3 regions of the Shewanella sp. SNU WT4 genome follow, and region 1 is predicted to be linked to each of the others. Evidence: predicted binding sites of a transcription regulator. Region 1 holds the regulator's gene; each other region holds the start of a gene.
The links. The regulator FliA, encoded in region 1, starts transcription of late flagellar genes. The targets are predictions, from matches to a motif close to CTAAAGNTNNNNNNNNNNNNGCCGATA.

Region 1 (9,872 bases):
TCGGCCGTTAGATTTTGCCGCTTTCCCAACGGTATTGTTAGTTGCCACCTTATTAAGACTGGCGCTTAACGTAGCATCCACCCGTGTGGTGTTACTTGAAGGCCATAATGGCCCTGCAGCTGCCGGTAAAGTGATTGAGGCCTTTGGTACTGTGGTCATAGGCGGTAATTATGCCGTGGGCTTAGTGGTGTTTTTAATCTTAATCATAATCAACTTCTCGGTCGTAACCAAAGGTGCGGGCCGCATCTCAGAAGTAAGTGCTCGCTTCACCTTGGACGCTATGCCTGGCAAGCAAATGGCCATTGATGCAGATTTAAATGCGGGCTTAATTACTCAAGAGCAAGCCCGGACTAGGCGTCAAGAAGTGACTCGTGAAGCCGACTTTTACGGCGCTATGGACGGCGCGTCAAAATTCACCAAAGGAGATGCCATTGCCGGCATTATTATTTTGTTTATCAACATAATAGGCGGCTTTATTATCGGCATGATGCAGCACGGCTTAAGTTTTGGTGAAGCGGCTGAAATCTACACTTTACTAACCATAGGTGATGGCTTAGTCGCGCAAATTCCCGGGTTATTATTATCCATTGCTGCCGCCTTAATGGTGACTCGCCAAAATGAAGCGGGTGACATGGGGCAGATGATGATTGGCCAAATGTTTGACAACCCAAAGGCGCTCGCCATTGCCTCGGCTGTGATGTTTATCATGGGCATAGTGCCTGGTATGCCGCATTTAGCGTTCATCAGTTTTGCAGGGTTAACCGGTGGTATAGCTTGGCTGCTTTATCGTAAGCAGGCGCGAGCTAAAGCGTTAGCGGCAGAAGCGGCGCTGACTGGCCCAGTTGAGAGCGAAAATAAAGGGCCTAAAGAGCTGAGTTGGGATGATGTGCATCATGTTGACACTATTGGGCTTGAGGTTGGCTATCGACTCATCCCATTAGTGGATAAAGGCCAAGGCGGCGAATTGCTTGGGCGCATTAAAGGCGTGCGTAAAAAACTGTCACAAGAATTGGGTTTCTTAATTCCTGCGGTGCATATTCGCGATAATCTTGATTTATCACCCAATTCTTACCGTATTGCCTTAATGGGCGTCACTGTGGGTGAGGCGGAGATTCGCCATGATTGCGAGCTTGCCATCAATCCTGGCCAAGTGTATGGCAAGTTAGATGGCACGCCGACTCGCGATCCCGCCTTTGGATTAGAAGCGGTATGGATTAACCCCTCACAGCGCGAGCAAGCCCAAACCTTAGGTTACACAGTCGTAGATGCTGCCACGGTAGTGGCCACTCACTTAAGTCAGTTATTGCATAATAACTCGTTTAAATTATTGGGTTACGAGGAAGTGCAGCAACTGCTGGATATGCTGGCCAAGCTGTCACCTAAGCTGGTGGATGGCTTAGTGCCAGATGTCATGTCTTTAGGCTCAGTAGTTAAAGTGATGCAGAATTTACTGAATGATGGCGTCTCTATTCGCGACTTAAAGACCATAGTGCAAACCTTACTTGAGTATGGCACTAAGAGTAATGATACCGAGGTACTGACAGCTGCTGTGCGTATCGCCTTGAAACGCATGATAGTTCAGGAAATCTCCGGCCCAGAATTAGAAATTCCCGTCATAACCTTGGCGCCAGAGTTGGAACAGATGTTGCATCAGTCAATGCAAGCGTCTGGCGGTGAAGGTCCTAACATTGAGCCTGGACTGGCAGAACGGATGCAGCAGTCATTGGCCGATGCGGCGCAACGACAAGAGATGGTAGGGCAACCTGCAGTGTTATTAACCTCGGGCATGCTTAGGTCGACCTTATCTAGGTTTACTAAGTACACAATTCCTAATTTGCGGGTGATTTCGTATCAAGAAGTCCCCGATGAGAAACAAATTAGGATAGTCGCCGCTGTCGGTCACTAGAGGACATTTAATTGAAAATTAAACGATTTTTTGCAAAAGATATGCGCAGTGCCCTAGCTCAAGTGAAAGATACTTTAGGCTCAGATGCTGTGATCATGTCTAACAAGAAAGTCCCTGGCGGCATAGAGATAGTGGCAGCTGTGGATTACGACGAACCTAAAGCGAATATCGCAAGCTCGGCGCCGCAGTCATTGGCTAAGACCTTGTTTGCCAATGCGAATACTGTTGCAAATGCGCAGGCTCCAGCGCGCGCACTTAGCGATGATACTGTATCTCTTGGCACGCAAGCTAATGCACAAAGCGCCCAAGCAAGCATACGCGCCAGAAATCAGTCAGCCACAGTGGCAGCGCCAAAACCTCTGCTGCGTCAACCGTTAGCGCCTGAGCAGCAAGCGCAAGTGAGTGATGGCGATAGCCTGCAGGCATTACTGGCAAAGCAGCATGCAAAATTGCAGCAAGTTAATCAAGAAGCGGCGCCTGAGTTACCCGCGTGGGCGCGCGGATTAGAGCAAGCGGCAAAATCTAATGTCGCCGCTAGTTTAAGCGCGCATTCAAATACAGCATCAAACTCACGCACTAAACGCAGAGCCGATAATCATGAGGCCACCGACATAGTGGCCATGCGTGAAGAATTAAGCTCATTGCGACATTTATTGACGCATCAGTTGTCATCGTTACTGACGGATAAAAAACAGCGTCAAGATCCCGTGGGCGCCATGCTTGAGCAAAATTTGTTAGAAGCGGAATTTTCGCCCGTCCTTGCTGCTAAATTAGCCAGTTTAACTCAGCATTATTCTCCAGCTGAGCTTGTGCATGCATTGCCACAAAGTTTAGCCAATATGTTAAATAATCAGGGTGATGATATAGTTCATCGCGGCGGTATAGTGGCTTTTGTGGGGCCAACTGGGGTTGGTAAAACCACCACCTTAGCCAAATTGGCCGCGCGTTTTGCTGCCAAGCATGGCAGTGATAGCGTGGGCTTAATTACTATGGATCATTATCGCATTGGCGCCTTTGAACAATTAGCCACCTATGGCAAGATTATGGGGTGCCCTGTGAAGCAAGCTCATGATATTAATGAGTTAGAGCAAATACTATATCAATTTAAAAATCGAAAATTAGTGTTAATTGATACGGCGGGTATGGGGCAAAGGGACATGCGACTCTATCAACAATTGGATACGTTAGCCGCCAATAATCGCCTCCCAATCCGCAGTTATTTAGTGTTATCAGCCACTTCTCAGCGTAAAGTAATGGAAGAAGCCGTACGTCATTTTCAGCGCATTCCATTGGCTGGCGCTGTGTTAACTAAAATGGATGAATCTGTTTCCATCGCAGCAGCATTGTGCACCTTAATTGCCAATAGCTTACCATTAAGTTATGTCACTGACGGTCAAAGAGTACCCGAAGATATGCAGGTAGCCGACACCTATGCCCTCGCTAAGCAGGCCTTAGTTGGACTCAATGTGTCAGCACAAGAATTACAAGAAACCTGGTCAGATTCTATGGCCTATGCATTTGAGTAAAGTTATGACTCCTGATCAAGCAAGCGGTTTACGCAAAATGAATCAACCTATGAATGAGAAAGTTAAAGTTATTGCGGTCACAGGCGGTAAAGGCGGTGTGGGTAAAACCAGTGTCTCAATCAATACTGCGGTGGCTATGGCTGAAAAAGGCAAGCGGGTGCTGGTGCTTGATGCCGACTTAGGATTAGCTAACGTCGACGTTATGCTCGGTATTCGCGCTGAACGTAATTTATCCCATGTGTTATCCGGTGAAGCCGAGCTTGACGATATTATTGTTCGCGGTCCTAAAGGCATAGGCATAGTGCCGGCAACCTCTGGCACTCAAGGCATGGTGGAGCTCACTCCTGCCCAGCACGCCGGGCTAATTCGCGCCTTTAGTGAAATGCGCACTCAGTTTGATGTGCTAGTGGTTGATACTGCCGCCGGTATTTCTGACATGGTGTTAAGTTTTTCCCGCGCTGCACAAGATGTCGTCGTGGTAGTGTGTGATGAACCCACGTCAATCACGGATGCTTATGCTTTAATTAAAATTTTAAGCCGTGAGCACGGAGTGTTCCACTTTAAAATTGTGGCCAATATGGTCAGAACTTTACGTGAAGGAATGGAGTTGTTTGCTAAGCTTAGTCGTGTCACGGATAGATTTTTGGATGTCGCCTTGGAGTTAGTCGCGACCATACCTTTCGATGAAAATCTACGTAAGTCCGTCCGCAAACAGAAATTGGTTGTGGAAGCTTATCCTAAATCTCCTGCGGCAATTGCGTATCAAGGCTTGGCAAACAAGGTCATCAGTTGGCCGGTGCCGACTCAGCCTGGTGGGCATCTTGAGTTTTTTGTTGAACGATTAGTGCAGCGACCAAATTATCAAGAGGATAGGGCGAGTGAATAAAGCAGCCGCATATTCCGGCAACCATGATAAGACCAGCATAGTTGAACAATATGCGCCGTTAGTGAAACGCATCGCCCACCATTTGTTGGCGCGTTTACCTCCATCTGTTCAATTAGATGATTTATTACAAGCCGGAATGATGGGGTTGCTGGAAGCATCGTCAAATTTTGATAGTAGCAAGGGCGCGAAATTTGAAACCTTTGCCGGCATCCGCATTCGCGGTGCCATGTTGGATGAAATTCGCCGTGGCGACTGGGTTCCACGCTCAGTGCATCGCAATAATCGTCTAGTTGCCCAAGCCATTGAAACACTAGAACAAGCCTTAGGTCGAGATCCTTCTGATATAGAAATTGCCGATAAACTTGCTATGCCGCTAGATGAGTACCATCATATTCTTAACGATGTTTCTACAGGAAAAATCATAGGGATAGAAGATCTAGGCGGAACGACTGATTTTTTCGCTCCGGATGCTAGTGTCGATGACGGTACGTTTGAGTCTTTAGCGCAATCACAATTTCAAAGCGCTCTAGTTCATGCCATTACGTTGTTACCCGAAAAAGATGCTTTAGTTTTATCGCTTTATTACGATGAAGAACTGAATTTAAAAGAAATAGGAGCCATACTTGAGGTGAGTGAGTCACGAGTTAGCCAGATCCACAGTCAGGCAATGCTTAGGTTAAAAGCCAAACTCAAACAATGGACACAATTATAAATACTGACGGAGCAGTAGCTCACCGGAGGAAGCCTTGGACAAGAACATGAAAATTCTTATCGTGGATGACTTTTCGACCATGAGACGGATCATTAAAAACTTGTTGCGTGATCTAGGATTTAATAACACACAGGAAGCCGATGACGGTTCAACCGCGCTGCCTATGTTGCAAAAAGGGGACTTTGACTTTGTGGTCACAGATTGGAACATGCCGGGAATGCAAGGTATTGATTTATTAAAGGCGATGCGTGCTGATGATAAATTAAAAACCATTCCGGTATTAATGGTGACCGCAGAAGCTAAGCGAGAACAGATTATTGCAGCGGCGCAAGCCGGGGTAAATGGCTATGTGGTTAAGCCTTTTACCGCCGCTACCCTCAAAGAAAAACTGGATAAAATCTTCGAACGTCTCGGTTAAGCAAAGGATATGCTATGCAGGATGCAACCACCGGGCTAATCAACCTTGAGCAGGCCCACCAACTTGTGGCAATGCTTAGTGATGGTCAACAACAATTGGCTGATGATTTTATTCGGGAACTAGCTCAACCTCTGCAAAAAGAATTATTTGATGAAGTGGGGAAGCTCACCCGTCAGTTGCACAATTCTCTAGCCGATTTTCAACTCGACAGTCGTTTAACTGCTTTGGCACATACAGATATTCCCGATGCCAAAGAGCGCTTAAATTATGTCATTCAAATGACAGAACAAGCAGCTAACAAGACTATGGATGCCGTTGAAATAGCCTTACCAGTTGCCGACACACTATTGACGAGTCTTGCGAGCGTTAAGCCTGCTTGGGAAAGGCTGATGCGCCGAGATATTGATTTGGCCGAATTTAAAAGTTTGTGTCATGACGTTCAACATTTTATGCAGCACACGGAAGAAAATACTTTACGCTTAAAAGAGTTATTGAATCAGGTATTGATGGCTCAGGATTTCCAAGACTTAACTGGGCAAATGATCCGCCGAGTCATAGATCTCGTTCGTGAAGTAGAAAACAACTTAGTTTCGATGTTAACCGTGTTTGGTGACCTACCAGAAACAAGGGATAAATCATCGCAACTATCAGGGATTGAAGCCGAAGGCCCAATAATGAATGCAGATGTTCGTCAAGACGCGGTTGCAGGTCAAGACGAAGTGGATGATTTGCTTTCAAGTTTAGGTTTTTGATAAGGAGTTAAGTCAATGTCTTTTGATGTGGATGAAGAGATCCTTCAGGATTTTCTAATTGAAGCGGGCGAGATTCTAGAGCTACTGCAAGAACAGCTAGTAGAACTTGAAAATAACCCTGACGACACGGATTTGTTGAATGCTATTTTTCGCGGATTCCACACGGTAAAAGGTGGCGCTGGCTTTTTAAGTTTAAATCCCATGGTGCAAGTTTGTCACCAAGCCGAAAATACCTTTGACTTATTGCGTAATGGCAAACGTAAAGTGACGTCAGAATTAATGGATATCATTTTGCAATCCGTTGATAGCATTAATCATATGTTCTCTCAAACTCAAGCAGGCCAAGAACAAGAGTCAGCTTCAGCTGAATTACTTGGCGCGTTAACCCGTCTTGCTAATGGTGAAGTCTTAGCGGGCGAAGAGGGGAGTCCAAGCCACAGCGCTAGCCATGCTACCGTAGAGGTTATTGACGAACCTGCTCCGCCAGAAGCGGCACCAACGTCGATTCGCGGTGATGGCACCATTGATGATATCAATGATGGTGAATTTGAAAGCATGTTAAATGCGCTGCATGGCGGTGAGGCTAACGTCAATACCAATGAGGTCAATACGCCAAGCGCTGCGCCTATTTTCGACGGTTTTGGTTTTGATGATGAACCAAGTACTAGTAGCAATGATGACATCACAGATGATGAGTTTGAAGCATTGCTTGATAAGCTGCATAGCAACGAAAAACCGGCCGAAGTTAAGGCTATGGTTGAAACCGATGAAATTACTGATAGTGAATTCGAGCGTTTACTGGATGAATTGCACGGTAGTCATGGCGCGCCGAAAGCGATTGAACCTGCGCCAACTGCCGCTAAAGCGGTTGCTGCAACGCCAGCTCCAGCAAAAGCGACTTCATCTCCAACACCAACATCTTCTATAGTACCTCCTGCGGCTAAAGCGCCTGCAGTCGTCCCTAAGGAAGCGCCAGCCACTGCCGCAAAATCTGCGCCACAAGCTGATACTACCCTAAGGGTCGATACCGCCAGACTCGATGAAATTATGAATATGGTCGGCGAGTTAGTGCTAGTGCGCAATCGCTTGGTAAGCCTTGGCGTGACCCGTGAAGATGAGGAAATGTCAAAGGCCTTAGCCAATCTTGATTTAGTCACTGGAGATTTGCAGGGCGCGGTTATGAAAACCCGCATGCAGCCGATTAAAAAGGTGTTTGGACGTTTCCCGCGGGTTGTACGCGATTTAGCGCGCACTTTAAATAAAGAAATCGATTTAGTCATGGTGGGGGAAGAAACTGACTTAGATAAAAACTTGGTTGAAGCGCTAGCAGACCCGTTAGTGCACTTAGTCAGAAACTCAGTGGATCACGGCATTGAGATGCCAGATGTACGGGTTGCCAATGGCAAACCTAAAACCGGCACAATTACGCTGTCAGCGAGCCAAGAAGGCGATCATATTCTACTTAAAATTGAAGATGATGGCGGCGGTATGGATCCCGCTAAGCTTAAAGAGATAGCCATTAAGCGCGGCGTTCTTGATGAAGACATGGCTGAACGCATGTCAGATAGAGAAGCTTACAATCTGATTTTTGCGCCAGGGTTCTCAACCAAAACCGAAATCTCTGACATTTCTGGCCGTGGTGTGGGTATGGACGTGGTTAAGACCCGTATTACCCAACTTAACGGTACAGTGAATGTGGATTCGACTAAGGGTGTTGGCACAGTTCTTGAGATTAAAGTTCCGTTAACCTTAGCTATCATGCCGACCTTAATGGTGGAAGTCGCGACGCAAGTGTTTGCTTTGCCACTGTCGAGCGTGAACGAAATTTTCCATCTCGATTTAACTAAGACTAATGTGGTCGATGGTCAAATTACTGTGGTAGTGCGTAATCAAGCTATCCCGTTATTTTATCTCGAAAGCTGGTTGAAACCGCGCACTAATTTTAAACATGGTGATAAGAAACATGGGCATGCCGTAATAGTGCAATTAGGAAATCGCTTAATTGGATTTGTGGTCGATGCTTTAATTGGCCAAGAAGAAGTGGTGATTAAACCTTTGGGTAAATTATTACAAGGAACCCCTGGTATGTCAGGGGCAACTATTACCTCAGATGGCGGCATTGCACTCATTCTTGATGTGCCAGGAATGTTGAAATATTACGCTAAGAAACAATAACTAAACGCCAAATAAGGATTTTAATGGCTATTAAAGTATTAGTTGTCGATGACTCTAGCTTCTTTCGTCGTCGGGTAAGCGAGATTGTCAATCAAGATCCTGATTTGGAAGTCATTGGTACTGCCAATAATGGCATGGAAGCCGTTAAATTGGCAAAAGAGTTAAAGCCTGATGTCATCACTATGGATGTGGAAATGCCGGTAATGAATGGCATTATGGCGGTGCGGGAAATTATGAGCTGTCAGCCTGTGCCCATTTTAATGTTCTCATCCCTAACTCATGATGGCGCAAAAGCAACCTTAGAGGCTTTAGATGCTGGGGCGCTTGATTTTTTACCCAAGTGTTTTGAAGATATTGCCACCAATAAAGATGAGGCAGTGCTGTTATTGCAGCAACGCATCAAGGCTATTAGCCGTCGCCGAGTGACGCGGGTAATATCCAGCAATCGTAGCGATAGTCCGGTAAAAACTGAGCCTTTAGGTGCTTTTCAGCAAGCAAAATCCAGTTATGAAGCAAGATCTAATAATGACGTCAGCGTTGGCAATGACAACAAGGCCAAACAGGGTGTCAAAGCGTGGGGAGTTAGTAGCGCAACTCATGCCAGTTTGGCTAAAGATACGCCGCCGCGGACCACCAAAATTAGAGGCTCAGGCAAGCAATATCGATTAGTGGCAATAGGGACGTCGACCGGAGGTCCAGTAGCGCTGCAAGAGGTATTAACCTCTTTACCTGCCAATTTTCCGCATCCGATTTTGTTAGTTCAACATATGCCAGCGGCCTTTACGCCAGCATTTGCAAGTCGTTTAAATAGCTTATGTAAGATTGAAGTCAAAGAAGCTGAAAATGGTGATGTGTTACGCGCGGGCTGCGCTTATTTGGCCCCTGGCGGCATGCAGATGTTACTTGAAAAAGACGGTAATCTTGGCCGCCTTAAAGTGTTACCCGGTCCCAGTGAATTGAATTATAAACCGAGTGTCGATATTACCTTTGCCTCGGTGGCAAAAATTATCGGCAGAGACACATTAGCGCTGATTTTAACCGGCATGGGTTCAGATGGCCGCGATGGTTCAAGGCTGATAAAAGAAGCCGGCGGCGAAATATGGGCGCAAGATGAGGCCAGTTGCGTGGTGTATGGCATGCCGCAAGCTGTTACTAACGCTGGATTAAGCAGTTATTCATTGCCGCTTGCTGATATCGGCGAGGCCATAATAAAAGAGACGGGTCGTGGCTAGCTCAAATACCAAGAGTTCAGATAAAAGCTTAACAATGTGGTCAGTAATATTAATTGAACTGGCCATAGTCCTGTTATTGCTGCTATTTAGTTGGCAGCAAAGGCAAATTCGGCAGCAATTAACCCAAGATGTACAGCGTTTGCAAGCAACGCAAACCTTAATCGTGGTAGGTAATGAGCAAGCGCAAGATTTTGCGACTTGGTTAAACAACAATCCAGAGCAAATTCAAACCTTATTGGCGGCCCAGGATGTTGACTCTGCAAGT
Region 2 (9,872 bases), 2.0 Mb from region 1:
GCCATGGCACTCCAAAAAGCGCCAGTGAATGTCGTGGCCATTATGCCCATGGCAGAAAATATGATTTCAGGGAATGCATTGCGCCCTGGTGATGTGGTTGCCACGGCCGCAGGTAAAACGGTCGAAGTGATGAATACCGACGCAGAAGGCCGATTAGTGTTAGCCGATGCGATTTGGTACGCGCAAGATAGATATCAACCGCGGGTGATAGTTGATATTGCCACCTTAACAGGGGCTAAGGTCGGAGCCTTAGGGCGAGAATTTGCGGGCATCTTTAGTGATTCAGACCAGTATGTGAATGAACTGACTTTTGCAGGCTCACAAGTGGGTGAGCGTTTATGGCGTTTACCACTTGATAGTAGCTTTGGCGCTGAGCTTGAATCACAAATTGCCGACCTTAAAAATACTGGCGCAGAAGGCAGCGCTGGCGCGTCATCCGCGGCGATGTTTTTAAAGGCTTTTGTCAACGATGGCCAAGATTGGGTGCATCTTGATATTGCCGGAAATGCATTAACTTCCAAGCCGTTAGCGGTTGCCCCTGTTGGCGCAACAGGTTATGGTGTTCGCTTACTTAGCTATTGGTTAACGCAAGCGCAATAATGGCCAAGCCAGAAGATTTAGGCCTGATAGCTATCTTCTAGCAAATGGGTTGCTTAAGCGGTGAGCACACCTCACTGCCTTAAGTTACTCAATTGTCACGAGTAATCGTCGTAACCGATTGCGGCTATAGTTTTTATCCGCTTTAATTGGTTTTCTCGATTAGCTATTATGCTCATCAACGACAGGGCACTAGGTCCTGAATAATAAATTACTTAGTAAATTAAATGGAGATTTACATGACTCAGTCAATCATCAACAGCCTAATCAAGCCTTTCAAAGCCACTGCTTTCCACAATGGTGAATTTGTACCAGTGTCTGAGCAGAACCTGTTAGGCAAGTGGTCTGTAGTATTCTTCTACCCAGCCGATTTTACCTTTGTTTGCCCAACTGAATTAGGCGACATGGCTGATCATTACGAGAAGTTACAAGCCATGGGCGTTGAAGTGTATTCAGTGTCAACTGACACTCACTTTACTCATAAAGCGTGGCACGACACTTCTGACACCATCAAGAAAATTCAGTTCCCTATGATTGGTGACCCAACTGGCGCCATCACTCGTAACTTCGGCGTGATGATTGAAGAAGAAGGTTTAGCACTGCGTGGTACCTTCGTAATCAACCCAGAAGGCCAAATTAAAGTAGCTGAAATCCATGACTTAGGTATTGGTCGTAGCGCTTCTGAGTTAGTACGTAAAGTTCAAGCGGCTCAGTATGTAGCAGCTCACGATGGTGAAGTATGTCCTGCTAAATGGCAGCCAGGTGAAGCGACTTTAGCTCCATCGTTAGACTTAGTTGGTAAAATTTAATTTTCCACTAGTTAACTAGATTCATCATTCTCCTAAGGCCCGGATCTCCCCTAACTATCCGGGCTTTTTTTTTCTGTTGTGTATTAGACATTTTCGAATATTAGGAGTCATCATGTTAGATGCGAACTTAAAACAACAACTGCAAACTTATTTACAAAATCTCAAGCGGCCTGTTGAGCTGCTCGTATCGGCTGACGATGCTCCAAAGAGCCTAGAAATCATTCGCTTAGCAGACGATATTGCCTCCTTATCTGCCTTGGTGACTGTTAAACGTGTTACCAGTCAGCGCACGCCGTCAATGCAAGTTATCAGCCCAGACACTGGCAGCAATATTAGCTTTGCTGGTTTACCTATGGGACACGAATTCACCTCGTTAGTGTTAGCACTGCTGCATACGGGGGGGCACCCAATCAAAATTACTGCTGAGCAGATAGCGCAAATTGCGAGTCTGCAAGGCCAATTCAAGTTTGAGACCTATGTGTCTTTAAGCTGCCAAAACTGCCCTGATGTAGTGCAAGCTATCAACATGATGGCGGCGATTAACCCTAACATTACCAACGTAATGATTGATGGTGCCTTGTTCCAAGAGGAAGTGACCGAGCGCAACATCATGGCCGTGCCTTCTGTGTATTTAAATGGCGAAATTTTTGCTCAAGGTCGCATTAGCTTGGCAGAAATGCTCAACCGTTTAGATAGCGGCGCCGAGGCTCGTCAAGCCGAAGCCTTGTCAGAAAAAGCGCCTTATGAAGTGTTAGTGATTGGCGGCGGCCCAGCTGGCGCATCAGCAGCTATCTATGCCGCACGTAAAGGTCTGCGTACTGGCGTGTTAGCCGATAAATTCGGTGGCCAAGTATCTGAAACTGTGGGCATTGAAAACTTTATTTCAGTGAAAGCAACCGAAGGCCCTAAGTTAGTGGCCAATCTTGAAGCTCATGTTCGCGAATATGACGTTGAGATCATGGACAACCAAAAGGCCGTGTCTTTGAAGCAAGACGGTTTATATCAGGTTGAACTGGCGAACGGCGCAGTACTGAAAAGTAAAACCGTATTACTGGCTACCGGCGCCCGCTGGCGCGAAATGAATGTGCCTGGTGAGAAAGAATACCGCGGTAAAGGTGTGGCTTACTGCCCACATTGCGACGGCCCATTATTTAAGGGTAAGCGCGTTGCGGTAATTGGTGGTGGTAACTCAGGTATTGAAGCCGCCATTGATTTAGCCAACATAGTTGAGCATGTGACTGTGCTGGAATTTGATAGCAAGCTGCGCGCTGATGACGTGTTGCAACGTAAAGCCGCCTCTATGGGTAATATCACCATTATTACTCAAGCTATGACTACCGATGTGGTGGGTGATGGTCAGCGCGTTACCGGCTTAAACTATACCGATCGCGCCACCAATGAAAGCCATCATGTGGCCTTAGCTGGTATCTTCGTGCAGATTGGTTTAGTACCTAACAGCGAATGGTTAAGAGGCACCATTGAGATGACAGCTCGCGGCGAAATTATCGTTGATAATCATGGCCAAACTTCTCTGCCAGGTGTATTTGCGGCAGGCGATGTGACCAATTCTGCTTATAAGCAGATTATTATTGCCATGGGTAGCGGCGCAACAGCATCTTTAGGCGCCTTTGATTATCTTATTCGTAATAGTTAATCAGCGATTCGCTTAACTCAATAAAACCACAAGGCCCATTTAGGGCCTTGTTTGTTTTTGGCGCTTAGCTTTTGGGGCTAAAGCGCCTGAATTTTTGCCATAAAAAATGGATTAAACCAAAGAGGTATAAGGTGATTACATAAGGCGCGGTTAACAAAGGCAAGCTCGATTTAAACCAAAGCTCAGCAGTCATCACTAAGCCAAAGGTCATTAGTAAGGCTACTAATGACCATAGGGATTGCCGCCAACTTGGTATATAAAACACTTGTCCTATGGCCATAGCGGTTAATACGCAGCTAAATCCTAACAAGCCTGATGTCATGGCTGGCGTTATGCCGGTGACGTTAAAGGCAAGAAGTAAAGCGGCGCGTTTATCAGCCAGCAGTATTCCCAGCCAAATCATGGCGCCACTTATGGGATTATTAAGTAGCATCACCTGCGCAATATTATTAAAGAGGGTGGATATACATGCTGCCATTAATTGCGACATGCTTATCTGAGTGATGGTATCTGCGACTGAACCGCCAGTTATGGCTGGCGTGATAGCGGGTATTAAGTGCAAGCCATCTATTAATAGCAAAGCTAACCAAGTGGTTAGCACAAAGGGACCCGTGGATGCGGCAATAGCCAATGGCCGCAGACTGCGCGTAAAGAGGGCGGTAAGTTCAGTGCTAACGATAGCGCTAAGGATAAGATAGCCCCAGAGAGTCTGGCTAGGTTGCAGAAAAGTCGTTAAGGCTAAACCTGTGAGCGCGCCATTAAAGCCATACAGGCCTGAAATAATCATATCGCCATCAAAGCGGCGAAAATGGGCATAACTGTTAGCGACTAAGGTTGCGATAAGCGCGCCAAATAAAAGCAGCCAATGATGGTTGAGCCAAGCGTTATAGCTAATCGCTAATAAAAATAGCAACCCAGTCACAGGTTGCTTAATAAAGAAAATCTGGCTCACGCTAACAAGCGTAGTGGTATAAAAATCACGAGACATATTGGCAGCGGCTCAGGTTTGGCTAGTTGTTTGTGGTGCTTATTGTTTTGGAGCTGGGTTTTGGTACTTCTGTTGTGATTTAGCTTTTATTGCTACTGCGGTGAATTGGGCGGTTGTTTTGAGTTACTAAGGCGGTTAGCCATAGTTAGCCCCAGCCATACGGCAATAAATCCAAGCACTAAGCTAATAATGACATAACAGAGTGACACTAACATGCCGCCAGGTTGCATGCTTTCGTGCGCCACGCCATAGGCAAAGCTTGAAAAGGTCGACATACCGCCAAGCGCGCCTGTGCCAAAGAGTAAGATGACATCATCGGATAAGTTTTGTAAGCGATGGTGGGCGGTGGCAAGCCCCAGCAGAAAAGCGGCAATCACGTTTGCCACCAGAATATCTAGCGGAAAACCGTTATGCATACTTGGGATCAGCAGCATAATAAATTCTCGCACCATGGCGCCAAAAGCGCCGCCAAGAAAAACCAAAATCATAGTGCTGTACATAGTGCTCCCCTAAATACTCGCAAGTGCAATGCCTAAAAATGCCGCCATCACCCCAGCCACTGTCGATAACAACAGATACCCTAACGCTTTAGCCATGTGACCTGCTTCAACGTATTTAAGGGCGTCCATTTGCATTGAGCTAAACGTGGTATAACCGCCTAAAATACCTGTGATGATCAAGGCATTAAGCGGCTCGCCGAATCGCGATTGCCAGTGGATACTCATAAGTACCGACAAGAAAGCAATCACAAAGGCGCCGGTGATATTGAGGCCAAAAGTCGCTATGGGGAAACTAGAAGAAAAGCGCGCCGCAACCCACTTACCGACTAGCCAACGTATTACAGTCCCTATGCCGCCACCTATCCCTACCCACATTACATCTAACGCAGTCATAGTGTGCTCCAACATTGACTAGGCTTGCCTTTGGTTCTGCTTATTGCCGTTAGTTAATCGGCATGAGTAACGTTACTTGTGCGCGCGAATGTGCTTTGGCGGCTTACACTCAATTGGGGATTTTAGTATCGACTAAGGCTTTAGCATCTAGGGCGCGGCACTGCTCATCACTTTTACCGTATTGAATCAAAGTGGCTTCATCGCCTTTGGTCCAAAGGGTTAAATTTTGAGCCTCATATTTAGCGCCAGAGGCAGCGCGAGTCAGCAGTGCTATTAGCTGCTCATCACTTTGGCCTTTAGGTAATAGATTGATAACGGCGGCTGGTACTTCAGTGTCATTGTAAAAATACACTTCCAGTTGGGCTTGATTGCATTGGTAAAATACCGGCGCTGGTACCACAACTTTGCCGCTGGCAATTTGCAATTCAGTGATGCGGCTTTGGTAGCTATCGTTAATGCACTGACCTAAGTTATCGCTTTTCCAGCAGTCGTTGCGGCCTTTAATCCAACCGCGCTGAATCGCTTGGGCGCTTGATTGCTCGGCGCCTTTAAGTTGACTGAGTAAGTGGCTAAAACTGTCATTGAGCTTGCTATCTAATTGCTGTAATTCAGGATGTTGGCAAATATACTCTTCAACAGTCCCTTGGGCTTTACTGCAATCAAATGCGGCGGCATTAGCATTAACACTACACAGTAGGCTGGTGGCGATAAGCGCGATAGATGAAACGGATTTGAGCATTGCACACTTCCTGAAAGGGGGGAGATAGTTCTTTAGACTAGCAAACGGCCGTTATAATGCAATCGCCCTTTAAGAGCCTAAAAAGATAAAAATGAAGGTATTTTTATCTTTCACTTTGCTTAATAAGTGCGCGTATTTATTGAGCCTGCGGCCAAGCTTAAGGCCGACTTTGGCGCCCCGTTGGAGTATTGCGCGCTTTATCAGTAAACTTAAGTATTATAATTTTGCCGACAAGGTTGGTAAGTTTATGAAAAGTAAGATATTAATGTTTTTAGTTTGGCTTATGAGTGCCAGGGCTTATGCCGATGATGCCTTGCCCCTGCCGCCAGAATTACTGGCAATGCCAGTCACTGATGCCAAAATGCTCGCAGGTGGCGCCGCCATGAATGAGTATTTTACACAGCTAAATTATCAACTTCCCTTAGCTTCGAGCAATTTAGTTCCGCCAATATTAACCAAGAATTTACCTGAAAATGCCCGTGGCTTATCAACATCTAAGGCTGATGTAGGTTTTATTCAGTTAATTTTGCCAAGCGTCATAGCAGTCAATGATCAACTGTTACTGGTGCGCCAAGCATTAGTTGACTTGCAGCAGCGCGCTGGCGATTACACACCCGATGAGCAGGCGTGGCTGCAAAAATTAGCTCAGCATTACGGCTTGCAGCAGGTTGATATAAAACAGCTACTGAATCATGTGAATAGCTTGCCTATTGGCATGGTGCTCGCGCAAGCCATAGATGAAAGTGGCTGGGGGCGCAGCCGTTTTGCACGCCAAGGGGACGCTATATTTGGTGAGCATCTACCTCGGGGCTGGCCGCATTATATTTCAACCGATCATGGCCGCATCAAATTGGCGGCATATAACACTGTTTATCAAGGTGTTGCTGCTTACATGTATAACATTAATACCCAAGTGAGTTATGCCGAGCTGCGACGATTACGCGCTGAATATTCAGCGCGAGGCGGCGCGACTGGGTATCAATTGGTGGATGGTTTACAGCATTACTCGATTCGCGGCTGGCACTATGTGAATGATCTTAAAGCTTTAATAAGACACCATCATTTAGATAGTTATAACAAGGCTAAATTATCGAGTCATCAATGGCAGTGGATTGAATTTAGTCGCTAGAGGTAGTGCTAGGGGAAGTGAATGATTAACAGCCCCGTGGGGCTGTTAACTGTGAACTTAGAAGGTGGCTTAGTTAGGCGCGGGTGTTAATGTTTTGGCCGACACTGGCGGATGGCGGGCTTGGCGCTGGCGCATCGGCCGCGGCAATCAAATCCATAATGATCTTGCCTTCGGCTTGCTGTTGCTCCTTACCCATTTGCGCCACTTTGCTGATGTGAGCCACAGTGTTGTTTTGGCTTATGCTGCTAATATCTGCCATTGTCTATTCCTTAGGTTGTCTTACCGATAAGCGGTATCTAGCTTATCGGCAGCTTTGCCATTAAGTTTAGTGGCATTTACTCACGGATTCACGCCAGCCTCAAACGCATCATTGGTCCTTAACGAGCAAGCTTAGTTATTACCGTTAACGAGTGAACCTAGCGCGCCATTTTCGCAGCCAGATAATGCTACACGTCAGGGATATTGCGCCAATAATGAGGCCAATAGCGAGCACAGGATTTTGCATTGACGTCGGGTCAAACACCAACATGCTGCCTAAACCTAGCATCATGATTCCAGACATCAGCTTTAGACCTTCGCCTTCTTTCTCGCTGAGCTTACGTTTGCCTAAGGTTAAGCTAAATACAATCACAATCACGGCCAGTGGTATCACATACACTAAGTTATAAAGTACTAAGTATAAGTAGCGCTCAAGGCTACTTAAGTCATGCATGCTGAGCACGCTGGTATAAATCATAGGAAAGCCTGCAGTACATAACAGCTCATAGGCATTGGCTAAAATGGCAAGCACAGTAGTGCCGACTATCATGGCGCCTAATGAGGTAGCGCTGGATAATTTACCCATGCGTTTAATCAGGCCCGTGCGGTTATTGGCAGACATAGATAAGCTAATTTTGCCTTTCTGGCCGAAGAATTCTTTGATATTGATAACGCCAGCCACCAAGGCCAATAAGCCTGCAATTAAAATTATGGTGCCGCCATCACCGCCGGCGCCAAGCAGCTCAAAAATATTGAGCCAAGCAATCATGAATAAAAAATAAATAAAGCCAGAGAAGAACACAAAAATCCCGCCGACTAACAACATGCGCGTGCGGCTTTTGGCGTTAACCATGATTGAGAGTAAAAACAACAACACAAAGAAGGCGCAAGGGTTAAAGGCATCGACCCCGGCTAATGCCACTGTGAGTAGTGGCAGCGATAAGGTCTCTGGAGCGATAGTACCAATAAAAGGAATAGTCACAGGTTGCACTGAGGTAATAGCTGGGGCGTCGCAGCTACCTGCGCCGGCAAGGCTATTTTGGCTGCAAGTAGCAAATAACGGGGCTTCATTAGTACCCGAGGTTTGCTCTATGGCCGCAGGCGTTATCATATTATCTTGGCTAATAGTGCCGCCCGCCGCTTGATAACATTGGCGTAATTGCTGCTCAATAAAGGCGCCCGAGACTTCATCGCTCGAGTAACCTACGCTCGATTGGCCGCAGAACGCAAAAAAGGGAACTGAGGTAGTTTTTTGTCCAGTAGCTTCAGCCACTTGTTGCCACAAGGCCAAGGCGCCAGGGTCGGTCACTTTATACGATTGCAGTGCTAGCCAAGGGTAATGAGCCGCTAATTTATCTACAAATGGATGGGCAATCGCGCAATGCGGGCAAGTTTGTGACCAGAAAAAATAGACGGGAATGGTAACTTGGCCTTTGGCATCCGTCTGTTGCCACGCTAGGGTGTCAGCAGAGCTAGCTCCGCTGAAGATAGCCATGATGGCAACTAACAAAAAGGTATAAATGTTCCGCATAATAAAACCGTAATAACTTTATTTTCATAACGTTAGATTACGCTTATCAGTGAGGCAGCTCATCTTGCTATTAAGGAAATGTTAGCTAGCTCCAAATTGTCAGAATTAATCATCTGCGAGGGAACTTATTCCGCCAGCGATATGTCAGGCGCTAATGCTGGGCACCAATACAATTGAACGCTGCGCACTTGGGTGTTTTCCACCGTTAAAATTCGGCTAATAATCGGGGCATTAAAAGCTTGAGTGGTGAGGTAGTGTTTGATGCGCTCAATGCGGCGCTGGGCGAGCCACTTGTTATAGTCTTTTAGTTTTTCATCGCTGGTGTCTAGGCCGGCTGAAAATTGCAGTAATAAATAACCATCGGCACTAGCTTTACTGGCCGTCGGGCTATTGACTTGATTTAACAGTTGTTGCCCTTGGCCAGAAAAATAGGAACTGTTGATACTAAATTCGACTTCGCCAAGATGCTCGCCATTAAGGCAAGAGGCATTGGCTGACATGGCCACAAAAGCCAATAAAACAGAAAAGATGCGCATAGTTATTATCGTTATAAGCATTAAAGCCGATTAATCTAAGGCAAAGTTTACTTAAATGCAAACCAGATTATTAGCGCTAAACCTAACGCTTGATGATGGCGCCGCAGTTAAGTTTTCGCGACTAAAAAACGGCAGTACAAGCTAAAGCCTGTTACAGTTAATTCAGTGAGTTAGCGGCTGTAAACGCGGCATTAAGGAGAAAGTTATGTTGGATGTGCTGGTCATTGGCGGCGGGATCACAGGCGTTGGTATAGCGCAGGCGGCAGCGGCGGCTGGATATTCTGTGGCCTTATGGGAGCGCGACGAGATAGCAAGCGGCACCTCATCGCATTCCAGCAAGTTAATTCATGGCGGCCTCAGGTATTTAGAATCCGGTCAGTTATCCTTAGTGCGGCGCTGCCTGCAAGCGCGGCGACAATTACTGCAATTAGCCCCAAGCTTAGTTAACCCAGTCCCTTTTTATATTCCAATTTATAGGGACAGTCAGCGCGGCCTGATGACCTTAACCGCGGGTTTAGGCTTATATGCCTTATTGGCTCAAGGGGATGCGCTGGCGAAATTCACTAAAGTGAAATTGAATGAAACAGATGATCATCAAGGCCTAAATCAGCATAACTTACGCCATATGCTGCAATATTGGGACGCACAAACCGATGACAAGGCGTTGACCTTAGCCGTGGCGGCGGACGCTGAAAAACTTGGCGCAGACATACATCAACATAGACAAGTCGTTGATAT
Region 3 (9,872 bases), 1.7 Mb from region 1:
GACCATAGCATCGACATCATGGCCATCAATCGGGCCGATATAGTTAAACCCTAACTCTTCAAACAAGGTGCCAGGAACTACCATGCCTTTAAGGTGTTCTTCAGTGCGCTTAGCCATCTCTTTGATGACAGGCATACCTTTAAGCACCTTCTTACCACCTTCGCGTATGGTGGTATAAAAGCGGCCAGACATTAATTTAGCGAGATGATTGTTGAGGGCGCCAACGTTCTCTGATATCGACATTTCGTTATCATTGAGCACCACTAACATATCTTTATGTAAGTCACCGGCGTGGTTCATGGCTTCAAATACCATGCCGCCTGTCATGGCGCCATCGCCAATCACAGCCACGACTTTACGGCCAGCAGCTTCTTTATCCGCGATAACCGCCATAGCTGTTGCCGCACTGATAGAAGTGCCTGAGTGACCCACACTGAAGGTGTCGTATTCACTTTCTGGGCGCCATGGAAACGGATGCAATCCATTTTTTTGACGTATGGTGGGCATACGGTCACGGCGGCCAGTCAAAATCTTGTGCGGATAGGCCTGATGACCCACATCCCACACTAAACGATCAAACGGAGTGTTATACACGTAATGCAGCGCGACAGTTAATTCAACTGTCCCAAGGCCTGAGGCAAAGTGACCGCTAGAAATGCCCACGGATTTTAACAGAAACTCTCTGAGCTCATCTGCCAGTTGCGGTAACAATTCCTGAGGCAGTTTTCTCAGGTCTTCTGGGGTATCGGCTTGGGCCAATAATGGATATTGAGATATGTCCAGAGTCATAGTGAGATTCATTGTCTCTATGTTATGTTCTTCGCGCGATGATATATCGGGCGAAGTTGGCAAGAAGCTGGCTATTGTACGGTAACTTAGTCAGCGCTGATAGTGCATCCTGGATTAGCGCATCGGCGCATTGCTGCGCGCCGGCTAACCCTAAGAGCTTAGGATAAGTACTTTTATTGGCTTCAGTATCTGAGCCTTGGGGTTTACCCAGCTCTTCGGTCGTCGCCGTAATGTCTAAAATGTCATCGTGCACCTGAAACGCTAAGCCTACGGCATTGGCATAATCAAGTAAGGCCGCACTGGTGGCGTCATCGGCATCGGCGCAAATCAGTGCCATTTCAACGGCGCAGCGAATTAACGCGCCTGTCTTCATGGTATGCAGCTGCGTTAAGGTCTCAAGATCAATGGTGCGATTGGTAGAATTAAGATCTATGGCTTGACCGCCGCACATGCCTTGAAAACCAGATGCTTTGGCTAAACAGCGCACTAACGCCAATTGCTGCGCAGGACGCAGGGGTAAATCTTGGCGACTAATGATTTCAAACGCTAAGGTTTGCAGCGCATCGCCCGCTAAAATGGCATTGGCTTCATCAAAAGCAATATGCACCGTCGGTTGGCCGCGGCGTAAGTCATCATCATCCATGGCTGGTAAATCGTCATGAATGAGCGAGTAAGCATGAATACATTCAATGGCAGCGGCGCACGGGTCGAGTTTAGCTAAGTCGACATTAAGCATTTCGCCAACGCTGTAGACCAAAAATGGCCGAATGCGTTTGCCCCCTAACAGGGCTCCATGGGTCATGGCGGCTTGTAATGGCGCATCGATACTCGGCAAACCTGCCAAATGTTCAGTTAATTGCTCATCGATACGAGCTTGGTATTTTTCTATCGCAACAGCTAGCACGTTAGGCCTCATCACCATCAAAAGAACTGAGGGGAGCATTCCCGTCATTGGCCATCAGGATACTGACTTTTTGTTGGGCTTGATCCAACTTGTTTTGACTTTGACGAACTAAGGCAATGCCGCGTTCAAATTGCTTTAAAGCGTCATCGAGCGAGATCTCGCCTTGCTCAAGATTGGCAACAATTTGTTCAAGTTCAGCCAGCGATTGTTCAAAACTTAAATTTTCAGGTTTTTTAGCCACGTCAGTTTCCTCTGTTTTAGCGGGTGACAAGGTATAACAGGGCGGATATAGGGTCAAATCGAGTCATTGGATATTTGCACGAAAGCACGCTTTAGCTCTGATTTTTTTTAAGAAAAAGTAAAAAGTAGCTAAACTTGCTCCAAGGACTTCCGATATAACGATGACAGCGAATAGGGATTTTGCCGTGACTCATCATTATCACATGAATACTAGCCCTGTCGTAATAGCGCTATTAATGACAATTATACCCCTAGTGGTTAACAAACAGGGGACTTTTTGAGTTAGATGGCATGGAAAAAGCATGCGGATAACTTGATTTTAGGGCGTTAGTGCCAAGGGAATGGGGGAGAAACTGTGGATTTAGCAACGCTCATCGGCCTTATTGGCTCATTCGGTTTCATCATTATGTCCATGATACAAAGTGGCGGCATAGGAATGTTTATTGATATTCCTTCGGTAATGATTGTGTTTGGTGGGTCGTTTTTCGTCGTGATGATGAAATTTAATATGCGGGCTTTCTTTGGGGCTGGGGGCATTGCCGCCAAAGCCTTCTTCTTTAAAATTGATAAACCGGAAGACTTAATCGAGCAATCAGTCACCATGGCTGACGCTGCCCGTAAAGGCGGTTTTTTGGCGCTAGAAGAAGCGCAAATTAGTAATCCGTTTATGCAGCGCGGCGTCGATATGCTGGTGGATGGTCACGATGGCCAAGTAGTACGCTCCGCTCTTGAGAAAGATATTACCCTCACGGAAGAGCGCCATAAACTTGGCGTCAAAATATTTAGAGCTATCGCCGACGTAGGACCTGCCATGGGCATGATAGGTACCTTAGTCGGTTTAGTGGCCATGCTAGGTAACATGTCAGACCCTAAATCCATTGGACCTGCGATGGCGGTTGCTTTATTAACCACGCTTTATGGCGCCATGTTATCTAACATGTTCGCCATTCCCATTGCTGATAAGCTCGAAATACGCATGGCGGAAGAAGTCATGAACCGTAACTTGATTATGGATGCCGTGCTTGCCATTCAAGACGGACAAAACCCTAGGGTGATTGAAAGTTTCCTTAAGAATTACTTATCTGAGAAAAAACGTAAAGTTGATACCACGGGCGGAGAATAGCCATGGGTAAGTGCGTATGTCCACCGCCTGGAGCGCCGGGCTGGTTGGCGACATTTGCTGACCTGATGTCGCTGCTTATGTGCTTCTTCGTATTGCTGTTGTCATTTTCTGAAATGGATGTGATCAAATTTAAGCAGCTGGCAGGTTCGATGAAGTTCGCCTTTGGGGTGCAAAATAAAATTGACGTTAAAGATATTCCTAAAGGAACTTCTGTCATTGCCTTGGAGTTTCGCCCAGGACGCCCTGATCCCACGCCCATTGAAATAGTGACGCAACAAACCAATGAAATGACTGAACCTGTGCTCGATTTTCAAGCTGGTGAAGATGACAGTGCTGGTGGTATGCAGGAGCAGCAAGGTGAACAGCGCGGTGGGGAATCCGCTGCCAGTGGCCGCGAAACCGCTATGGATGTGACCCAAAGTAGCCAAGGCGAGAATCAGGCGCAACAAGAGCAAGTGAATAATGAAGCCAAGAAAATTGCCGAGAAATTAGAAAAAGAGATAGTTGATGGTGCCATTGAGGTGGAATCATTAGGCCAGCAAATTATTATCCGCATTCGCGAAAAAGGGGCGTTTGCCTCAGGCTCTGGCTTTATTCAACCTAAATTTAAACCTGTGGTGCAAAAAGTCGGTGAGATCTTAGTAGATATCCCTGGGATTATTACTGTCTCAGGCTATACCGATGATATGCAAATCAGTAACGAGCTCTATAGCTCTAACTGGGACTTATCCAGTAAGCGCGCTGTGGCTGTGGCTCATGAGTTTTCTAAAGTCAAAGGCTTTGAGCAAGGGCGGATGAAAGTGGTGGGTATGGCATCGACCAATCCATTGGTTGCCAATACCAGTGAAGAAAATCGCTCTAGAAATCGGCGGGTGGAAATCGGCATAGAGCAAGGCAAAGCCAAAGAGTCCGATGAAATTAGTGTGGCTAAATAAGCAGAGTAATGTGTGGGTAAATATAAACAAACAAGCCAGAGCACCAGTGCTCTGGCTTAATTTTTAGTGATAACTATGAAGAGACTGCGCCTTTTGCAGTGATTTTGTTATAATCCCCACATTGCCGTATAAAAGAGTTGTCTAGTCCCATGAAGTTTGTCGTTAAGATTTACCCAGAAATTATGATGAAGAGCAAGCCAGTGCGCATGCGCTTTATTAAGATGCTTGAAACCAATATCCGCAATGTATTGCGTCACATAGATGAAGGCGCCAAGGTGCAACGTCAATGGGATCGCATAGTTGTTATGGTGCCGCCGACTAAGCCTGAGCTGCTGGATGTGTTCGCTGAACGCTTAACTTGTATTCCAGGTATTGCCCATAGCTTGCAAGTGGCTGAGCACACTTTCACTACGGTTGATGATATTTATCAAATCGTACTGCCTATCTATCGCGAAGAACTGAAAGGTAAGACATTCTGCGTACGCGCTAAGCGTAATGGTCAGCATGAGTTCACCTCAAGCGAAGTGGAGCGTTATGTTGGCGGTGGCTTAAACCAGTTTACTGAAGCCCTGTGCGTTAAGCTTAAAGATCCTGACATGACAGTGCACTTAGAAATCGATCACGAAAAACTGTACGTGGTTGAAAAGCGCATTGAAGGTTTAGGCGGTTTCCCTATCGCGACTCAAGAAGATGTGTTGTCGCTGATTTCTGGTGGTTTTGACTCTGGCGTGTCGAGTTTCCAATTCATCAAGAAAGGTTGCCGTACTCATTACTGCTTCTTTAATCTTGGTGGCGCGCAGCACGAAATCGGCGTTAAGCAAGTGGCTTATCACTTGTGGAAAACTTACGGCGAATCACACAAGGTTAAGTTTATCTCTGTGCCATTTGAGCCAGTAGTGGCTGAAATTTTAGAGCGCATTGATAACGGCCAAATGGGCGTGATTTTAAAGCGCGTAATGATGCGCACCGCCGGCAGAATTGCTGATCGCATGGGTATTCAAGCGTTAGTGACAGGTGAAAGTGTTGGCCAAGTATCAAGCCAAACCTTAACTAACCTCAATGTGATTGACCGCTGCGTTGATAACTTAATTTTGCGTCCGCTGATTGCCATGGATAAGCAAGATATCATCAATGAAGCGCGCCGCATTGGCACTGAAGACTTTGCTAAAACCATGCCTGAATATTGCGGCGTGATTTCTCAGCGTCCAACGGTAAAAGCAGTATTAAGCAAAATTGAAGCAGAAGAGCTTAAGTTCTCTGAAGACTTAATCGATAGAATTTTGGCTGATATTGAAATCATCGATATTAAGGAAATTGCTGCCAATATGGATACTAAAATCACTGAAACTGAATCAGTAGATACAGTAGCGGCCAATGAGATTGTCATTGATATTCGCGCGCCTGAAGAAGAAGACAAAAAGCCGCTGGAAATTGATGGCGTTGATATTAAAGTGATTCCTTTCTTTAAATTAGCGACTCAATTTGCAGACCTTGATAAGTCTAAGACTTATCTTTTGTATTGTGAGCGCGGCGTAATGAGTAAATTGCAAGCCTTGTATCTGCTGGAGCAGGGCTATGACAATGTGAAAGTTTACCGTCCATAAGACAGTCCATTTTCAGCTCGCCTAATCGCGAGTGAATAACTAAAACCGCAGCCACGCTGCGGTTTTTTTATAAAAAAATATCCGCCAGTAGTCACCATTAAATCCCTAGCCCACTGAATTGTTGGGAGGGAGTGATTTAAAAAACTAGTCAATCCCCCCGCGGCAATGCCACAATACGGATTAGAAAAACTTATACAAAGACAGGGAATGGAATAGTATGTCAAGACGTTTGCCGCCTCTCAATGCGGTTAAGGCATTTGAAGCCGCAGCCCGCCATTTGAGCTTCACCCGCGCCGCCGAAGAGCTGTTTGTGACTCAAGCCGCGGTCAGCCATCAAATTAAGGCATTAGAAGACTTTTTGGGGCTTAAATTATTCCGTCGTAAGAATCGCTCATTATTATTGACCGAAGAAGGTCAAAGCTATTTCCTCGAAATCAAAGACATCTTTATTCATCTTGGTGAAGCCACCGACAGGTTACTGGCGCGCTCTGCGATTGGCTCGCTGACGGTGGCTATGTCACCAAGCTTTGCCATTCAGTGGTTAGTGCCGCGTCTTGCCAAATTCAGTGAGAAAAACCCTGACATTGACGTGCGGATTAAAGCCGTGGATTCAGATACCGCCAGCATTACCGACGATATCGATGTCGCCATTTATTATGGCCAAGGCAATTGGGCCGGTATGCGCAGCGATAAACTGCGTAATGAAGTGCTCATTCCTATGTGCTCACCTTTACTGCTTAAAGGCCCTAAACCATTAACTAAGCCGAGTGATTTAAAATTTCATACCTTATTGCATGATACCAGTCGCCAATATTGGCAAGCGTGGTTTAGGCAAACTGGCGTGACTGACATTAATGTTAATCAAGGGCCGATTTTTAGCCATTCATCCTTAGTGCTGCAAGCGGCCGCCCATGGTCAAGGCGTGGCGCTGGGGTATAGCGTCTTGGCTAAGCCTGATATTCAAGCGGGGCGCTTAGTGTGTCCTTTCCCCGATGTATTGCTGAGTAAGGATGCCTATTACTTAGTGTGTCATCAAAGCCATGCTGAGCTGGGTAAAATTGTCGCCTTTAGAGAGTGGATGCTAGATATGTTTGCAGAGGAGCTACGCAGTGAAATGCTTCCTGGATAAGATTGCGGATGATATTAGCCGTGGCGATGCTTGCTACCTTGGGCCAGAATCTCCTGATACGTTAATTTTGCTGGCCCATGGCGCTGGCGCGGATAGTTTTCACCCTTTTATGGAAGCTATGGCGCAAGGTTTAGCCGCTCAAGGTTTTGGCGTATTTCGCTTTGATTTCCCGTATATGCGCCTGCGTCGGCAGTTAGGGTCGCGCCGGCCACCGGATCGCGCCCCTAAGCTGTTGGAATGCTTTAGTCATTATGTGGATATCGCGAAACAAAGTTCAGCCACCAAAGTAGTGTTAATGGGGAAATCCATGGGTGGGCGTATGGCCGCCACCCTGGCCAACGAAGTTAACGTTGATGGCGTCATTTGTTTGGGCTATCCCTTTGTCGCCTTAAAAGGCAAAGAGCCACGGCTGGCGCCATTGCAAGCGCCGTTATGCCCAGTGTTAGTGCTGCAAGGTGAGCGCGATAAGTTTGGCGGTGTTAGCGAAGTGGCGCAGTGGCCGTTAGCGCCTAATGTGCAAGTGCAATGGATTACTGACGGCGATCATAGTTTTGTGCCGCGCAAGTTATCAGGCACCACCACAGACGCTAATCTACAGGCTGCCATAGTGGCTTCAAGTGAGTTTATAGGACGATTAGCATGATAAAAGGTTTGATGATATTGGCGGCGCTGAATGGTTTATTGGCCGTGGCGCTCGGGGCATTTGCCTCCCATGGGTTAAAACATATGATCAGCAGCGAGATGATGACAATTTTTGCCCTTGGGGTGCAATATCATTTCTATCATGTGTTTGCCATGGCGTTAGTGGCCCTGTGCGGGATCAGCATTCACTCTAAATTGCTCTATTGGAGTGGCGGTTTGTTTATGGCCGGCATTACCTTCTTTTCAGGCTCCTTATACGTTTATGCCTTAATGGGCACTAAGTGGATGGGGCCGATTACCCCCCTTGGCGGCTTTTGCTTTATGTTAGGTTGGCTGCTGCTGGCATTAGCTGTGTGGCGCAGCCGCGTAACGGTGGATGCAAGCTAGGTTAGAAGCATTGGAAATGGATGGCGGGTAAGCGCAGACAAATTCTACAATAGTGCTATAATGCCCGCCGTTTTGATTGTGACTATGCCCTGATTGCGGCTCGAGAAAAAAATGAAGAATTTGGTGTTATATTGCCGCGGTGGCTTTGAAAAAGACTGCGCAGCGGAAATTCAAGTCCGTGCGGCTGAGTTAAACATTGGTGGTTTTGTTAAAACCGTGACCAACCAAGCCTATGTAGTCTTTGAATGTTTTGCCGAGGATGATGGTGAAGTTCTGGCGCAAAAGTTATCGTTAGATTCTCTCATCTTCGCGCGCCAAATGTTTGCCGCGGGCCCATTACTGACTGATTTACCAAGTGATGATCGCGTATCACCTCTTGTTGAAGCATTAGCAAATATCAGCAAGGCTGGTGAGCTTAGGGTCGAAACTCCAGACACCAATGAAGCTAAAGAATTGTCGGCATTTTGCCGCAAATTCACTGTGCCTTTACGCCAAGCGCTGAAGAAACGTGACATCTTGCTAAATAAAGAAAGCCCTAACCGTCCAATTATCCACGTGTGTTTTGTGGCGCCAGGTCAGGCTTATGCTGGTTATTCATTCAGCAATAACAGCTCACCGCATTTTATGGGCATTCCCCGTTTAAAATTCCCAAGTGATGGTCCAAGCCGTTCAACCTTGAAGTTGGATGAAGCTTTTATCCATTTTCTTAAGGAAGAAGATCACGAAACTCGCTTGCATTCAGGCATGAAGTCAGTGGACTTAGGTGCTTGCCCAGGCGGCTGGACTTATCAGTTAGTACGCCGTGGCATGTTTGTTGCCGCTGTGGATAACGGCCCTATGGATGAAAAGCTGATGCAAACCGGCCAAGTAAAGCATTACCGTGAAGACGGTTTCCGCTTTGAGCCGCCACGCAAAAATATTTACTGGTTAGTGTGTGACATGGTGGAAAAGCCAGCGCGCGTAGCTGAACTCATGGAAGCTTGGGCAATTAATGGCTGGTTTAAAGAAGCCATCTTTAACCTTAAGTTACCTATGAAGAGCCGCTATAAAGAAGTCAGCACCATTCTGGCGACCATGAGCACTATTTTAACTGAGAACGAAATTCCGCATAAGTTAGCTTGTAAGCACTTGTACCACGACAGAGATGAAGTGACAGTGCACTTGTGGCTGCGTCCAGAAGTGCAGTGCGGTTTCTAATCTAACGCTTAGTCGTTAGATGTGAGCGAAAAAAAGGATGCCTAGGCATCCTTTTTGTTTGCTAGGTTTTTGTTATATGTATAGGTTGTCTAGCTAAATGTAATTAAGTAAAGTAAATTTATAAGGTTGTATCTAAAGGCTCCCATTTATCCGAAGAAACTAAACTGTTTAAAGCAGGCCTTAAGTGCGTCAATCTACAAATCAGACTCTAATGGCTGTCTCTTGATCAGATCTCATAGCGTTTCTCCGGCTTCAAATAGGGCTTTGGCTAAGCGATACCCCTTTACCTGAGCCTGAAGATCATCCCATCCCTCCCAAATCGTGGACCAGCTGGCCATTCCCGTGCGCTTGCTATCATTAAAGCCTCCTAGTTTGGCCAAGGATTGATAAGCCCACTTCATATTTGGGGCTTCTTTGCCTTTATGTCCCCTTGGCTTGTAGAGCTGCATCAGTACTCGCCATTCATCATTCTCTAAGACATTGCTGCAGCTTTGATTTTCCATGCTTTGCGCTGCTTCGATTTGCCCTCTTTTTCTCAGATAAATTGGCTGGCTCATCACTTCCCGAAGTTGCAGTAGCCGCACACCAATAAAGCAAAGTATCGAGGCCGCTCGCTCAAGGTTGTCTGGCGATGTCATGCGTAACCTTTCAACCCCCGCGCCGGTTTTCCACGCCTTATGAAAGTCCTCAATGCGCCATCTAGTGGTATAAATATCAATCACATGAAGTTGCTGCGCCAACGTGTCAATCGGCTCACTGGTCAGTAGCATCCAAGATAGTCCATCTTCACCTTGGGGAGGATTGAGCTCTTGTGCGTACACCACATTAATCGCATGCTGCTGACGATTATGTTTGATGTTAACCGCACTGGCTTTGAGGGTGAGTTTGGCTGTTCGCGAGGGACGATTCTTGCTTTTCCCAC

Region 2: FJQ87_RS04940 (cytoplasmic protein) is a predicted target of FliA. The motif match lies at 7,112-7,138, and genes of this name have one in related genera.
Region 3: pomA (flagellar motor protein PomA) is a predicted target of FliA. The motif match lies at 2,063-2,089, and genes of this name have one in related genera.

The regions. Positions count from the first base shown of each region.
Region 1 covers NZ_CP041151.1:3,155,729-3,165,600, reverse strand. The annotation lists gene flhA (flagellar biosynthesis protein FlhA) at 1-1,906, shown strand, start outside; gene flhF (flagellar biosynthesis protein FlhF) at 1,918-3,432, shown strand; gene FJQ87_RS14210 (MinD/ParA family protein) at 3,437-4,318, shown strand; gene FJQ87_RS14205 (RNA polymerase sigma factor FliA) at 4,311-5,030, shown strand; gene cheY (chemotaxis response regulator CheY) at 5,065-5,448, shown strand; gene FJQ87_RS14195 (protein phosphatase CheZ) at 5,463-6,200, shown strand; gene FJQ87_RS14190 (chemotaxis protein CheA) at 6,216-8,375, shown strand; gene FJQ87_RS14185 (chemotaxis response regulator protein-glutamate methylesterase) at 8,399-9,607, shown strand; gene FJQ87_RS14180 (hypothetical protein) at 9,642-9,872, shown strand, end outside.
Region 2 covers NZ_CP041151.1:1,080,544-1,090,415, forward strand. The annotation lists gene FJQ87_RS04900 (leucyl aminopeptidase) at 1-600, shown strand, start outside; gene ahpC (alkyl hydroperoxide reductase subunit C) at 837-1,406, shown strand; gene ahpF (alkyl hydroperoxide reductase subunit F) at 1,519-3,060, shown strand; gene FJQ87_RS04915 (urea transporter) at 3,125-4,048, opposite strand; gene FJQ87_RS04920 (CrcB family protein) at 4,141-4,548, opposite strand; gene crcB (fluoride efflux transporter CrcB) at 4,558-4,941, opposite strand; gene FJQ87_RS04930 (MliC family protein) at 5,051-5,680, opposite strand; gene FJQ87_RS04935 (glucosaminidase domain-containing protein) at 5,928-6,809, shown strand; gene FJQ87_RS04940 (cytoplasmic protein) at 6,883-7,068, opposite strand; gene FJQ87_RS04945 (cytochrome C biosynthesis protein) at 7,213-8,562, opposite strand; gene FJQ87_RS04950 (hypothetical protein) at 8,724-9,134, opposite strand; gene FJQ87_RS04955 (FAD-dependent oxidoreductase) at 9,340-9,872, shown strand, end outside.
Region 3 covers NZ_CP041151.1:1,497,983-1,507,854, forward strand. The annotation lists gene dxs (1-deoxy-D-xylulose-5-phosphate synthase) at 1-789, opposite strand, end outside; gene ispA ((2E,6E)-farnesyl diphosphate synthase) at 812-1,693, opposite strand; gene xseB (exodeoxyribonuclease VII small subunit) at 1,695-1,934, opposite strand; gene pomA (flagellar motor protein PomA) at 2,289-3,056, shown strand; gene FJQ87_RS06840 (flagellar motor protein MotB) at 3,059-3,991, shown strand; gene thiI (tRNA uracil 4-sulfurtransferase ThiI) at 4,141-5,595, shown strand; gene FJQ87_RS06850 (transcriptional regulator GcvA) at 5,813-6,724, shown strand; gene FJQ87_RS06855 (alpha/beta fold hydrolase) at 6,738-7,367, shown strand; gene FJQ87_RS06860 (DUF423 domain-containing protein) at 7,364-7,753, shown strand; gene rlmM (23S rRNA (cytidine(2498)-2'-O)-methyltransferase RlmM) at 7,865-8,950, shown strand; gene FJQ87_RS06870 (IS4 family transposase) at 9,184-9,872, opposite strand, start outside.